One region of the Viridibacillus sp. FSL R5-0888 genome, then DNA from elsewhere that is predicted to be linked to it. Evidence: riboswitches for the same ligand, from Rfam matches in the RefSeq annotation. Region 1 holds a riboswitch; the other holds the start of a gene.
What was found. Region 1 has a riboswitch for cobalamin ahead of MKY02_RS19285 (helical backbone metal receptor). Riboswitches for the same ligand answer to the same signal wherever they lie in the genome.
Positions count from the first base shown of each region.

Region 2: another riboswitch for cobalamin. It lies ahead of MKY02_RS11260 (Ig-like domain-containing protein); the one in region 1 lies ahead of MKY02_RS19285 (helical backbone metal receptor).

Region 1 is NZ_JBBPAU010000001.1:3,891,081-3,899,290, forward strand. Features, by position in the region: gene MKY02_RS19275 (adenosylcobinamide amidohydrolase) at 1-598, opposite strand, end outside; gene MKY02_RS19280 (FecCD family ABC transporter permease) at 601-1,584, opposite strand; gene MKY02_RS19285 (helical backbone metal receptor) at 1,593-2,549, opposite strand; cobalamin riboswitch at 2,677-2,866, opposite strand; gene argS (arginine--tRNA ligase) at 3,144-4,811, opposite strand; gene MKY02_RS19295 (DUF1934 domain-containing protein) at 4,811-5,251, opposite strand; gene MKY02_RS19300 (GGDEF domain-containing protein) at 5,473-6,558, shown strand; gene MKY02_RS19305 (transglycosylase domain-containing protein) at 6,719-8,210, shown strand, end outside.
Region 2 is NZ_JBBPAU010000001.1:2,264,267-2,272,476, forward strand. Features, by position in the region: gene MKY02_RS11260 (Ig-like domain-containing protein) at 1-1,541, opposite strand, end outside; cobalamin riboswitch at 1,730-1,922, opposite strand; gene MKY02_RS11265 (hypothetical protein) at 2,083-2,241, opposite strand; gene panF (sodium/pantothenate symporter) at 2,392-3,837, opposite strand; gene MKY02_RS11275 (YhdT family protein) at 3,837-4,103, opposite strand; gene MKY02_RS11280 (putative hydro-lyase) at 4,593-5,384, opposite strand; gene MKY02_RS11285 (NRAMP family divalent metal transporter) at 5,407-6,627, opposite strand; gene MKY02_RS11290 (LamB/YcsF family protein) at 6,642-7,403, opposite strand; gene pxpB (5-oxoprolinase subunit PxpB) at 7,614-8,210, shown strand, end outside.

The DNA of each region.
Region 1 (8,210 bases):
TATCGTGAAAAACAGAAATAACTGTTAAACCATTTTGCACTGCTTCTAGACGAATCATATCTAGCAGTTGTCGTTGATGTGCAATATCTAAATGATTCGTAGGTTCATCTAAAAGTAAGATATCAGCTTGCTGAGCAAGTGCTTGTGCTACAAATGTACGTTGTTGCTCCCCACCTGATAAAAATTCGAGGTTTGTATGTTCATAGCTATCTACACCCGTTTGCTTCATAGCTTTTTTCACTGCATTTTCATCTTGTTCTGACCATGTCGAAAACCAACTATTTTGATGTGGGTAGCGACCTAAGGCTACCGTCTCACGTACTGAATGCGAAAAGGCATGGGCATGAAGCTGTGGTAAAACAGCCATTTTGCGCGCAAATTCCTTCGGTGAGAAATGTTTTATATTTTGTTCTTCGATAAGTACTTGACCAGTTGTTGATGGCAGGATACCACTAATCACTTTTAATAATGTGGATTTGCCGCTACCATTTGGTCCTAAAACGCCAAGAATTTCGCCTTTTTTCACTGTAAACGAAACATCTTGTACTATTGGCCTGGTGGCATCATAGCCACCAGTAATATTTTCTACAGTAAGCATACTTACGCACCTTTCGTTCTTCTTTGTCGGAAAAAGATATATGAAAATACTGGCGCCCCAATAAGTGCAGTAATGACACCGATTGGTAACTCTGTTGGGGAAATTATCGTACGAGCAAATAAATCACAAACAATTAGTAATGATGCTCCATTTAAAAACGATAAAGGCAGCAAGTGACGATGATCTGCCCCAAATAAAAGTCGTGTCATATGCGGTACAACAAGTCCCACAAAGCCAATTGTTCCAGACACTGCAACTGCAGCACCTGTTAACATAGATCCGCCTATTAATATCAGAATTTTACTTTTCTTCACGTCAACGCCAAGATACTTGGCACGCTCTTCTCCAAATAACATCGCATTTAATTCACGACGGTTTAACCATAATAAAAATGAACCGATGAGTACAAAAGGCCACACCATCTTGACATATGGCCATCCACGCATTGAAACGCTCCCCATCAGCCACCCAATGATTTGCCTTAACTCATCACCTGTTAACGCAATTAACAATGAAATTAATGCACCTAAAAATGAACTAACGATAATCCCTGTTAAAATCAGCGTTTCCATTTTCATAGTTCGATCAACTAATCGTGCAAAAGCCATTACACCCATCATCGCCAATAAGGCCCCTAGCATGCTGAAGGCTGGTAATGTGTATATACCAAAAATAGGGGTCGAAATGCCGAAAAAGAGCGTCACCACAGCACCTACCGAGGCACCAGATGACACTCCTAACGTATACGGATCGGCGAGAGGATTTTTCAGCAATCCTTGGAAAGCAGCGCCCGCAATGGCCAGTGAGGCTCCTACTAACCCTGCAAGCACAACACGCGGCATGCGTATTTTCCACAATATATTCGTCGCTGTTGGATCCGCTGCCGTATTCCATAACGTACTAATTGGTACTTTTACAGAACCAATTGATACACCTAGCCAAATGCTAACAATTAAAATCACAAAGGCTATGGTGTACCCTAAAATGGTTTTCCTCACTCAAAAGCCTCTGGATATACTGCTTTTGCAATGACCTCTAATCCTTCAGCAAGACGAGGACCTGTACGGCTTGTTAAGTTCGCATCAACTTGAACAACTGCATCATTTTTAACAGCTGTGATACTATCAAATCCTTGGCGTTTTTTCACCTTCTCGACAATATTTTTCACATGGTTGTATTTCACAATAATTGTATCTGGATTACGTTTCACAATTTCCTCAGAGTCAATTTGGAACCAGCCTGTTTGATCTGCTGTGACGTTTTTAATATTAGCTAGATCAAACATTTCTTGCATAAATGTATCTTTACCCGCAGTGTAAATATTAGGTTCGTCTGTTGTTTCGACGAATGCTGATTTTTGTTTTACATCTTTCACTTTAACTTGTACTTCTTTTACTTTTGCTTTCATATCATCAGTAATCTTCTTAGCCTCATCTGCTTTACCTGTAATGTGGCCTATTTGTTCAATTGTTTTATACGTTTCATCAAAATTCTCAGCATTTTTTACAACGAAAACTTTCAATCCTGCATCACGTAATTGTTGGAGACCTGCTTCAGAAGTACCTAAAAGTGTTTCGTGTGCAAAAACAACTTCTGGATTTAAGCTAATAATTTTCTCGGCGTTAAATTCCATCCCACCGATTTTTTCTTTTTTCGTTGCCGCTTTAGGATAATCATCATTATCCGATACAGCAATAATTTCTTTTTCTAATCCTAACGCGAAAAGAATTTCTGTGTTACTTGGTACCAATGTAATAATGCTCTTTGGTGCTTCTGTAAATTTCACATCATTGCCAAGTGCATCAGTCTCTGTTAATGGATACCCTGCTACCTGTTGCTCTGTCGCTGATTCACTATTTTCCTTTTTCTTCGTATCTTCCGTTTGGCCACAGCCTACTAATACGCCTAGTGCTAAAACAAACACTAAACAAAATTGCCATATTTTCTTCATTTACATTTCCTCCTTGTTCATAAAAAAATCTCTCGTTTTACGACGAGAGATACGATGACAGTGAATATATACATAGCTGTACTAAAATGCACTTTTACTGACACCATTTCTATCCGCGTAGTTCTAATTGGTGGTCTCCATGTTGGTAGGTCTCCTGGCTCGTGATCACAGCTTGCCGTGCCTTCCCAAAGTGTTATACTTTAGTGACAAATTACGACTTACTCACACATACAGTGGCGGGACCGCGTCGGATTTACACCGACTTCCCTTTTCTCTTTACTGAATCAAAGTAAAGAACCATCATGTTTCACAATATACAATTGTTATTACATCGTGTTCAATTATACAGAAAATTAAATACTTGTCCAAGATGTTACTAGGCTTGGTGGAACTATTAGCAATAACACATTGTGACATGAATCGATGAAGTCTAGCTATTTTATCTTTAACTAGCGCAATTTTTTTCTTTCATTTGTTCTTTATAAAAACCAAAAGACTATTCCACACTTATTCAGTGAGAAATAGTCTTTTTATAAGTACCTCTTAGATTCACAAGCTTATTCAACCTCAGTAGCTAAAAGGGTATTTCTGTCATTACATTTTCTCAGGTGCTGATACGCCAATAAGTTTTAGTGCGTTGGCGATTGTAGTACGAACTGCTGTAATTAGAGATAAACGTGCTTCTGAGCGATCTTTGTTATCAGCATCTAATACTTTTTCAGCATTGTAGAAGCTGTGGAAAGTTGCTGCTAGTTCTTGAATGTAGTTAGTAATACGGTGTGGTGTGCGATTCTTCGCAGCATCCGCAACAACTTGTGGGAAGTCCCCTACTTTTTTCAAGACATCAATTTCTTTCTCTGCATTAAGAAGATTTAAATGTTCTTTAGATGCTGCTAATCCTTGTTCTTTTGCTTGGCGCAAGATTGAAGAAATACGAGCATGTGCATATTGTGCATAGTAAACAGGGTTTTCATTTGATTGCTTAACAGCTAGGTCAAGGTCAAAGTCCATATGTGAATCACCTGCACGCATTGCAAAGTTATAACGTACTGCGTCTAAGCCAACTTCTTCAACAAGTTCGCGTAAAGTAACCGCGTTACCTGTACGTTTACTCATTTTCACTTTTTCGCCGTCTTTCATTAAGTTCACCATTTGAATGATTTCAACTTCTAATGTGTCACGATCATAACCAAGTGCTTCGATTGCTGCTTTCATACGCGGGATATAGCCATGGTGGTCAGCTCCCCAAATGTTGATAAGTTTAGTGAATCCACGTTGAATTTTATCTTCATGGTATGAAATATCTGGTGTTAAATATGTGTAAGAGCCATCATTTTTTATAAGTACGCGATCTTTATCGTCGCCAAATGTTGTCGAGCGGAACCAAGTAGCGCCTTCTTCTTCAAATACATGACCATTCGCACGAAGTTTTTCTAGAGCCGTTTCAACTTTACCTGATTTATAAAGTGATGTCTCAGAATACCAAACGTCAAAGTCTACACGGAAGTTTGCTAAGTCTTTTTGTAATTTACCAAGCTCTAATTTCAAGCCATGCTCACGGAAAAATTCAAAGCGTCCTTCATCTGATTTACTTAGAATCGAATCACCAAACTCAGCAGCTAATTTACCTGCGATATCGATAATATCTTGACCATGATAACCGTCTTCAGGCATAGAAGCATCTAAGCCTAACGATTGTTTGTAGCGAGCTTCTAAAGATGCTGCTAAATTATTGATTTGATTACCTGCATCATTGATGTAGTATTCACGTGAGACATCATATCCTGCAAAGTCTAGAACGTTACATAATGAATCCCCTACAGATGCTCCTCGGGCATGTCCTAAATGAAGGTCACCAGTTGGGTTAGCTGATACAAATTCAACTTGTACTTTTTCATTAGCGCCAGCTTGTGAACGTCCATATTCTGTACCTTGCGCTAAAACAGTTGTGATTACTTCTGCCAAATAGTCTTTGCGTAGCACAATATTCATAAAACCAGGACCTGCGATGTCGATCTTCTCAATAGCAGTACCTGTAGTATCAAGGTTTTCAATAATAGATTCAGCGATTGCACGAGGTGGTTTTTTCGCTAATTTTGTAAGTTGCATAGCAATATTAGTTGCATAGTCGCCATTCGTCTTATCCTTTGGTGTTTCTAAGTGTATATTCAATGTTGATGTATCTTCTAAAAGACCTGCTTTTGATACTGCTGCAAGAAGCGCTTCTTTAATCGCGTGTTGCACTTGTTCTACTGCGTTCATTATTTTCCCTCCGAGTAATTAATTTCTAAAGTATAATCGCCTACTGATTGTCCACCAATGATTAAATCATAGTTTAAATAAAATCGTCCGCTCATTTTACTGTCATGCGGTTCGAATAGCATGTCCTTCGTATACGTCACGATTGGTAATGCACCGAATTCACTATCATAATGGCCGTTTTGTTCATGATTAAGTAAAAATGGCATACGCATTTTCACATCACCATTTCGAAGAATAACTGCCTCATTATTACCGAATTTTAAAGTTGAACGAATATGTTTATCTTCTTGAACTTCTTCATATTGTAAGTACGTTTGGTCCCTTTTTTGAACTATCGTACCTTCTGACCAAAGCTCATAAGTTTCAGCTGCTTCTGCTTCAGATTGTCGAATTGTCGTTTTTAACTTTAATTTTACGGGTGCTTTAAGTTCACTAGTCATACTTATGGGCCTCCGTTCCATTCTTTATATAACCTTCTTATTATAGGTTAGATTCGCTTGTTTTTTCAAGGTGTAAGTAAATTTAGGACAAACAGTGAATTCTTTAAAATCACACGCTCGAACTACCTTTTGTCGTTTTATAGCGAATGCATAATTATTTTCATTTTCCTTGTAAAATTGGATGTTATAATGGAGGGATAAAATGGTAGGAGAGAATCTATATGTTGCTCGAATTAGTCATTAATTTTTCGATATTATTTACTTTTGTTATATTTTCATATTGGTTATACGAGTCTTTAGAACCTTATCAAGATAGTTTTATTGAGCTGCAACCTTGGATTGTCGGTCTTGTAGCTGGACTTACCGGTTTACTTTTGATGGGCACGGCTGTACATTACCAAAATGATATTATTAGTGATGGTCGTTTTATTAGTATCTTACTCAGTGGATTGCTCGGAGGTCCAATTGCTATCGCTCTGTCCTCTCTCATCATTGGGATTTTTCGAATTTATGTGTTTGGATTGTCAGAAACATCTATTTTTGCAGGATTAAATATTTTAGTAATTGGTGGCGTTATCACATTTATTTCAATAAAAAAACCAATTACATTCCGCAATATCTATTTCTATTTCACTTATATCGTTTTCCAAGTTTGCATTGTTTTCTATATTCTTTCAGATACTTGGACACATGGCTTACAAAATGTTATTCAAACTGCACTTTTTTATATTTTGTCATTTTACATAACTTTACTTGTATTAAAATCAATTCGAAATCAATTTAATCGTATGCGAGAAACTGAAAAAATGGCAGAAACAGATTATTTAACTGGACTGCCGAATAACCGACGCTTCCAGCAAATAATAGATGATTTACTCTCTAATAATGTCCCCTTTTCATTGATATTAATTGATATTGACTCTTTTAAAAAAGTTAATAAAACGTATGGTCATCCTGTTGGTGATGAAATCTTACAACAAATTGGTACACAGTTAAAAAACTATGTGAAAACGATTGATGCAGAAGCTGCTAGAATTAGTGGTGAAGAATTTTATATTGTTTGCAAAGATGCTCCGCCTGCTTATGGAATACATTATGCAAATTTAATTCAATCACAAATTGCCAAAACGCCACTCGTTGTGTCCTCTGGTCATGTAATTCCTATTACGGTTTCCATCGGTATTTGTTCATATCCTGACAATGGTAATACGTCAAAGGATCTCGCATTTTCGGCAGATAAAGCCATCATGCAAGCTATAGAAAGAGGTTCAAATCAACTCGTTCACTTTAATCAATTAAATAATTAGAAATATTTTTAAAAAACGCTAAGAGAATTCACCATTATCTTAGCGTTTTTTGTTGCTGTCAAATAATTACCAAATTCATCCTTTTTAATTTTTTTCGTCCGTTTATTTTACATATAATCATCACATACTATCGCTAAATTGGTGGAACGGAGCTGTTCTTATGAATCGAGCAGACTATTGGCGAAAAAGAAGGGTGAATAAGCGATGGAAACGTACTCTTATGTGGAGTGTCGTAGGTATTTCAGCTGTTTTAACAGTATTGCTGTCACTCAGAATATACGCACAAATTGCGGGTGCGCCTTCTCTCGCTGTTCCGAAGGCAACCGTTTTTTTAGATACGGATGGACATCGAGCTGGCGATAAATTTTCTATGGAACGTCGCTACTGGGTAAACCTAGATGAAATTTCACCTTTTGTTGCACAAGCACTTATTGCAACGGAGGACAAAGATTTCTATTCGCATAACGGTTTTGATTACACCCGTATTGCAGGTGCATTATTGAAAGATGTTAAGGCAATGCGCAAAGTTGAAGGAGCGAGTACAATTACGCAGCAGTATGCTCGTAATTTGTATTTAACGCATGAGAAATCATGGTTAAGGAAAGCAAATGAGGCACTCTATGCATACCGTTTAGAAGTCTTTTATGATAAGGATAAGATTTTGGAAGGCTATTTAAATACTGTTTACTTTGGACATGGTATGTACGGTATAGAAGCTGCAAGTAGATTTTATTTTGGGAAATCAGCAAAAGATTTAACACTTTCTGAAGCTGCTTTACTAGTTGGAATTCCAAAAGGACCAGGCATTTATTCCCCTGCAGTAAATAAGGAAAAATCAATAGGTCGTCAACAATTAATATTAAGTTTGATGTCTAACCAAAATGTTATTTCTGAAGAACAATCAGAACGAGCTAAGAAGGAGACTCTTGATTTTAAATATGAGGAATGGGAAAATTCGAAATCACTAGCACCATACTTTTTAGATACAGCTTGGCAGGAAGCAAAAGATATACTGACTGAGAAAGGTCGTCGCTTTGAAGAAGGTGGTTGGGTAATCAAAACAACATTGAATACTTCCCATCAAAAAGCTGCTGAGGAAGCTGTTGAAAAATCGTTACCAAATAATGAACTAGAAGTTGGCTTCGTTAGTATGGATCCTTCTACAGGTTATGTTACTGCTCTAGTTGGAGGACGACATTATTTAACAAGTACATTCAATAGGGTAACACAAGCAAAAAGGCAACCTGGATCTGCTATTAAGCCATTTTTGTATAGTGCTGCACTAGAAAAAGGTTATACTCCTTTAACGTTTATGGATACTAGCCCTACCATTTTCACTTATGATGATGGACGCTCTAAGTACGAACCCAAAAATGTAAACGGCGAATTCGCGGATCATCCAATGTCATTGGCACAGGCAATTGCTATATCGGATAATATCTACGCAGTCAAGACGTTTGAAACAATCGGCTATAAGGCATTCAGCAGTGTACTGGAGCGATTTAATATTCAAAGTAAATTACAAAATTCACCAGCAGTAGCTCTTGGTACTTCTGAAGTAAGCTTAATGAATTTAACTTCCGCATATAATACATTAGCGGCAAAAGGTGTTCAAAAGAAACCAACGACTATTATTTCGATTACAGATGCAA
Region 2 (8,210 bases), 1.6 Mb from region 1:
TTACTTTTGTTACCAGCCTTGTCTTTGGCATAGACTGTTAATTTAGTATTAGCTCTTTGATTTTTAATTTTAACAGTAAATTGCCCCTTACTATTTACAGTACCTTTACCGATAGACGTTTTACCTTTTAGTACATACACTTTTGCATCTTTTTCAGCTGTACCAGTCACTTTATTAGTCGACTTTGTTACTTTTTTAACTGATGGTGCTTTAGGAGCCGTTTTATCAGCTACTTTTAATGTGAATGCTTTGCTCTTATTTTTAGATGCATCTGTAACATAAATTTTCAATGTTGAATTAGCTTTTTGCTTTTTGATTGTTAAAGAGTATGTGCCTTTTGTAGATGCAGTAGTTGATGCTAGTAGCTTAGAGCCGTTATAAATCGTAACTTTCGCTCCTGCTTCAGCTTTGCCTTTAACAATTGTTGTTTGATCACTAACTTTATTAGCTGTTGCTACTTCAGGTGCTGTAATGTCAAATTTAAGTGACTCTGCAGCATCAGACATATCATAAATACGGTTTTTGCCTTTTACAAAGCGGTCATATGCAGCAAGTGCACGTAATCCTTGATCTGAAGACATTAAGTTTGGAATTTTAAGTGATAAACCGCTTTTTAATCCACCTGTAGCACTATCTACAAAACTTACTAGGTTAGAAACAGCCCAGTTACCATTACCTTTGACGAAACGTGGATCCGTCTTTGGATTTGTTTGATTAGACGTTAAATTGATGATGAATTGAGATACCGTTTCAGGGCTGTCACCTTTTGCCCACTCTGAGTAGAAACCACCTTGTTCACCTAGTTCTTTACCTAAATAATCATTTGCTTTTTCAACTGCTGCTTTTACCTTGTCATCCTTTGTATAAGGTGCTAAAGCCGTAGCCGTCATTGATGTTGAATCTTTATCAGATCCATAATCTAGAGCCCACGCAAATGATCCATCTTCAAATTGATCTTTTACTAAATCATTTACTAATTTAGTTCTTGTAATCTCTGCATATTTCGATTCCGTTGATAAATCATAATTTTTCGTATCAATAGCATTTAAGAAATGAAATTTATTCCCATTAGTTAATTTTTCTGCTTTTTCTGTAGCTAAATATGTATCATACATAGACTTAACTAAATCATATCCCCCAATATTACGTGGATCTTTGTTGATTGCTGTTAGTGCAATAATGACTTTTGAATATTTACCAACGTCTTCAGAGATTTTGCCATCTTTACTTTTAACCTCTTTGACTAGATTATTGTAATAAGTTTCATAGTATTTAGATGGAACTGGTACGCTAGCACGAGCGAAATCAGTTACGTAGTCTTCATCACCAAATGATGGATTCGGCACTTGTTGTAGTAAAAATGCCGCTGTTGAATTTAGAACGTTTTTATAACTGACATCTTTCGCTGGTACTTGAACTGTCGCTGACGTATTTTCTGCAGCGGTTACTGTCGACAATTGTCCTGGTAGTTGTGAAAACGCTAATAAACTTGCCATACCGATTGGTGCTGCCCATTTTCTTACCCATTTACTTTTGTACATGTTGAAATCCCCCATATCTTTTTGTGAATTATTAGTAGTTTTCACTTCAAAAGGATACAAAAAAATGTAAAAGGGCAAAAAAATATCCCTTTACACAATGCAAAGAGATTTTGGACGGCGAAATGCCAGAAAAATGTACAGTTATATACAAAAAGGCCTTCGATGCTCCAAATCTCCCCCTCGAAGATTGAAACTACATTATAAAAGCAGGTCTCCTGGCTTGTGTATCTATTTACTCTTGTTCCTTCCCAGCGCATTATACATGCACCAGTGGTTTGCAACAATTTCATCCTCACTTACAGTAGCGGGGCTGCATCGGATTTACACCGATTTCCCTTTTAGCTTATGATCAACATAAGCACTCTTATAAGAACTATTTAATTGTCTATTAATCTAAAGTATTTCATAAAAGTTTTAGAATGTAAATTAATATTTTTTATTGTATTAAAATTCAGACTTTTTCGTATTAAAACAATAAAAACATAATAAAACCCTACCTGTTTTTAGCAAAGGGTAGGGTTTTTATAAAATTACTATGGCATCAGACTTCGTAATCATCGCTTCCCTTCGTATGTTGATTGAATGCGTTTAACTGCTCTACTGTTAAGTTTCTCACGTAAAGATAAAAATTCATCGACTCCATACCATAATTTTCACAAGCTAGACAATACGTTTCATAACCTTCTCTATACATTTCCATGTGGATACCCTCCTGTTATATAACAAATTAATTATTTTTTATTACTATATAACAGTCAGAGTTATCTGTCAATTGATTCATCAAAAAATATTTACCGTTTTTTCAACATAAAAACACCAAACTTTTTAATTGAAAGTTTGGTGTTTTATATTAAATAATCGATGTCCCAGTCTTAACTTTGTCCTTCGTAACAAGACTTACTACAACAAATGCTACTAAAGATAAGATAATCGGCAACGTAACCGTATGCATACCTAATACACTTGGCATTATTTGATCAATGTAGATATAAGATGAAATCCCGATAATCATCGATGCAATTGCACCGTATTTGTTTCCTGTTTTCCAGTAGAGACCAAATACAACCGGCCATAAGAATACAGATTCCAATCCACCGAAAGCAAATAAGTTCAGCCAAATAAGTAAATCTGGTGGACGTAGAGCTACTAGTACCACTGCTATCCCAATAACTGTAGTCACATAGAAACTTGCTTTTTTAATCTGTGCATCTGATGCAGTTGGTTTTATATAGTTTAAGTAAATATCCTTTACCACAGTTGAACTTACTAAAATAAGTAAAGCATTGACGGTAGACATAATGGCCGCCATTGGAGCAGCTAGAACAATTCCTGCTAAATAAGGGGGTAATACTTTTAGCGTTAGTAAAGGCATCACTTTATCGCCTATTTCTACGCCTGGTAATACTGGACGTGCTAGTACACCGATTAAATGCATGCCAAACATAACTGTAGCAAGTGCAATTGTGCCAATGATAATGGCTGTATGCATGCCTTTTGAGTTTTTATATGACATGGCACGAACGGCAATTTGAGGTAAGCCAATAACACCTATCCCAATTAAAATCCAAAATGTCGAAACATATAATGGCGTTAAACTACGATCTGCCCCATAAGGAGATACAAGGTTTGGATTTTCAGCTACTAAATCACTCATGATATTCGATATTCCACCACCAGCAATAACCGTAGCGACAAGTAAAATAACTGTCCCAATGACCATTACAGAACCTTGTACTGCATCTGTTAATGCTACTGCACGGAAACCGCCAATAATCACATAAATTAATACAGCACCTGCAAAGATAAACAATGCAGTAGAATAGTTTAAGCCTGTTAATGACTCAATTAATCGCGCTCCACCAATCCACTGAGCTGCCATAGAAGCAAATAAAAATAAAATAATACTGATTGCAGATACAATGACAACTATTTTGCTTTGATATCGTTCTCGTAAAAAATCAATTAGTGTTATTGCTTGATATTTACGTGCAATAATTGCAAATTTTTTACCGAGAATCATTAGAACGAAGTAACCTGCTGGTAACTGTGCCATGGCCAAAAGTACCCAACCGAGGCCTGTATTATAGGCAACACCTGGTCCACCAATAAAACTACCAGCACTTCCGTAAGTGGCCATCATTGTCATCGCAAGTAAGAAGCCACCCATTTCACGTCCGCCAAGGAAATATTCTTGCAAGAACGAATTTGATTGCATGACTTGGCGATTCGCCCATATCCCAATTCCAAAAATAACTACTAGAAAAACAACTAATGGAATAATCACTTGCCAATGTATCATTTGTGTTCACCCTCCTCATCGTCAAATGGCACATCTTTGAAGAGGAATTTAATGACGAAAATTATAAGGATGACCATGAAAATAGTACCTGCAATACAGCTATAGAAAAACCACGCTGGAAAACCAAGTACATATGTATAAGAAGACGGATCTCCTGATCCCATCCCATAAGCAAAGCCAAACCAAATACTAAAATTGATGATTACAAGAATCACCCCAATGATGGCTTCACGATGCGCAATCTTAAATCGCTTATCATTCATATAACAATCTCCTTTGTGAAGAATCACAACATATTAAAAATAAGTTGCTTTTATAATAATACGTTCTCATTTAAAAAATTGAAAGTATAGAGTTTAGTTTACATAATATTATTATGTAAACTAAAGAAATAAGTATTATTTTTGTATAAAAACATTAAATTATAATAAATGGTAATTAATGCTATGATGGTTTATTTCCGAAGTAGCTAAGAGGAACCCTATTTACTCATTTAGGTTGAGAGGTAAAAGAAGGAATACCTTTAAAAACAACAAACTGGCAACTACAAGATGTAATTCAACGTTATCTAGAACAAGTTAGAGGTGGCATCCCATTTGGCGCTGAGCAAGCTAATTTCAAGTATAAAGTGGTTCACCACTTTATACTTGAAATATTGGACATAGATTGTGGATTTAGTGGCATAAAATAAGCTAAAGATATATAAAAAAGCGCCCTTAAGTTATGTTTCTAACTTGAGGGCGCTATAAAACTTAAAGTACGCTTAAATTATCATCTTTTAAATCACTAATGAACATGCAGCCTGGTCCGTGCGTAATCATTATAGCTGGTTTACTTTCCATCGCTACAGCTTGAGGCGTAACACCACAAGCCCAAAATACCGGAACCTCATCTTCTTTGATCGTTACAGCATCTCCAAAATCAGGAGTATTTACATCTGTAATCCCAATTCGGCTTGGATCTCCGATATGAATCGGTGCGCCATGAACATCTGGAAAGCGAGAAGTAATTTGTACAGCTCGGATTACATCGGCATGTTTCATAGGACGCATACTAACAACCATTGGGCCTTCGAAAATACCTGCTTTTTCACATGGGATATTCGTTTTATACATAGGTACATTACAGCCTTCTTCTATATGTCTTACTGGAATACCACTTGCAAGAAGTGGTGTTTCAAAAGTGAAGCTACATCCTAGTAGGAAACATACCATATCATCTTCCCAATAATCTGTAACATCGGTTACTTCTTCAGTAAAAACACCATCACGATATATTCGATATCTCGGAATATCTTTGCGAATATCTGCATCAGATGCAATAGAGTTAGGTGTATACGACCCAATATCGGATACATCTACTAGTGGACAAGATTTTGGATTGCGTTGACAGAATAATAAGAAATCATAAGCATACTCTTTCTTTAAAATCACTAAGTTTGCTTGCGTATAGCCTTTAGCCATACCTGCTGTTGGTCCAGTCAATTCACCATTTCGAATTAATGCTCGAATAGCATCTGGAGTCATCGTATCGTATTGTGTCATCACAATTCCCCTTTCTTTTTCACTAGCTAAATAGTTTTGGTAATTCGATAATAAGTGTACGAACGCTAAGTACAGCCATAACAACTACAACAAAAATACCAGGGATGGTTAACCACATCGGATGCTTATAATTACCAACAACATCTTTTTTATATGCTGCGATCAATAACGTACCAAGTGCAAGCGGTAAGATTATTGCATTGATTGCTCCTACTAAAACTAGAATTTTCACAGGTTTACCAACGAATGCAAATGTGATAGTTGATACAACGATAAAGGCGATAATTACCCAGTTATGATATTTTTCAATTAATGGATGGAATGAACGAATAAATGATACTGATGTATATGCAGCACCTACTACAGAAGTAATAGCTGCAGCCCACATAATAACACCAAACATACGATAACCGATTTCACCTGCAGCTAATTTAAAGACAGAAGCCGGTGGGTTAGCAGGGTCAATTGCTAAACCTTGGTGTACAACACCTAATACTGCTAAAAACAGAGCTACACGCATAATACCTGTAGCAGCAATACCCGTTACAGAACTCTTTGTTACATCTGGTAAAGATTCTATACCTTTAACACCTGCATCAAGTAAGCGGTGGCCACCGGCGAATACAATGTAACCGCCAACTGTTCCTCCAACTAAAGTTACGATTGATAAAATATCCAGTTTTTCAGGTGTAAATGTATTAGCTAATGCATCACCAACTGGAGGCGATGTTGTAAAAGCAACGTACATCATTAGTAAAATCATGATAAAGCCAGCTGCTTGTGCAACCTTATCCATCGCTTTACCTGCCTCTTTTACAAGGAAAATGAAAATTGCAAAAATTGCACTTATTACTGCACCCGTAATCGGATCTAAGCCGAGCATAGCATTTAATCCTAGACCAGCTCCTGCAACGTTACCAATATTAAATGCTAGACCACCAATAACAATCATGATGGCTAATACCATACCTAAACCAGGAAGTACTTTGTTGGCAATCTCTTGACCACGCATACCTGATACTGCGATGATACGCCAAACATTCATTTGAGCGAAGACATCTAAAATAAGTGAAACTAAAATAACAAAGGCAAAACTAGCACCTAATTGTTGTGTAAAGACCGTCGTTTGTGTTAAAAACCCTGGTCCAATCGCTGATGTTGCCATAAGGAAAGCAGCTCCTAATAAGACGCTGCGTCCTACTTTCTTTCTCCCTTGCCCTTGATCTAAGTTAACCTTTGTCATATGAAAACCCCTTTTTATACGTGAAATGCTTGAACGTTGATGTTGTTTTTCTCCAATGTGTTTCGAATATATTTTGCAAATGCAAGAGCATGTACTCCATCCCCATGGATACAAACAGTGTCCGCTCGCAATAATACTTTCGTTTGTTGTTGAGACTCAATATAGCCTTCTTTGACCATCGTTACGACTTGATTTACAGATTGTTCTTCGTCTGTTACTAAAGCATCTGATTGTGTACGTGAAGTAAGTGATCCATCCGCTTGATATGTACGGTCAGAAAATACTTCATGAGCTGTTTGGAGACCAAGTTTTTCTCCTGCCTTCGTTAACTCACTTCCAGCTAATCCAAATAACACAAGTTCAGGTGAGACATCATAGACAGCTTGTGCTATAGCCTCAGATAATGCCTGGTCTTTCGCAGCCATATTATATAAAGCTCCGTGAGGTTTTACGTGCTGCATTTTCTCTCCACAAGTAGATAAAAACCCTTGTAGTGCACCAATTTGATATACGACCATGTCATAGCCTTCTTGAGGAGTAATTTGCATTGGGCGACGTCCAAAGCCATTTAAATCTGGTAATCCAGGATGAGCACCAATTTTTACCCCTTTTGCAATAGCCATTTTAACAGTTTCCCTCATCACTGTTGGGTCTCCGGCATGGAAACCACATGCTACATTAGCTGAAGTAATATAATTTAAAATCTCTTCTTGTTCCCCTAGTTTGTATTGACCATAACTTTCTCCTAAATCGCAATTCAAGTCTACACGAAACATTTTCTCAGCCCCTTACTAATTCAAAATCAATTTAATGTCAGTTTTTCTAACACAAAATTTATATTATCACTAAATCATTATTCTGAAAACATTTATTTTTGAACTTTCTCACTATAGTGAATTATCAAATGTAAATATCTTACTTGTCATTTACCTTTATGTATCTATATGATTATAATGTTTAAAACGCAAAATGAGGGGTTGTACACTATGGGAGAAGAATTTAAACATGTGAAATTTAAACCTTTAGGAGATTCAGCAGTGATGGTTCAAATCGGAAATACGATTGATCCATCGAACTGTACTATCTTACAAAATTTAGCATCATTGCTTGAGGAACAGCCATTTGAAGGTTTTATTGAAGCTGTTCCAGCATATACAAATATTACAATCTACTACAATCCTTACACTCTTTTTAAGGTTAATGGAAATGTAACATCATATAGCTTTGTATGTCAGTATGTGCAACAACTGATCACTCAAATGACAACAGTTAAACAACACACGCAAAGAGTAGTTGACATTCCCGTTGTCTATGGTGGTGAATACGGCCCAGATTTAGAATATGTAGCCAAAATCAATGGCTTAACGACTGATGAAGTCATTCAATTACATAGTGCGAATGAGTGTCTTGTTTATATGCTTGGTTTTGCACCTGGCTTTGCTTTTATGGGAGGCATGAATGAAGCTATAGCAACACCTCGAAAAGAAACACCTAGACTTGCCATTCCCGCACTTTCGGTTGGGATTGCAGGTAAACAAACGGGAATTTATCCATTTGAAACACCTGGTGGCTGGCAAATTATC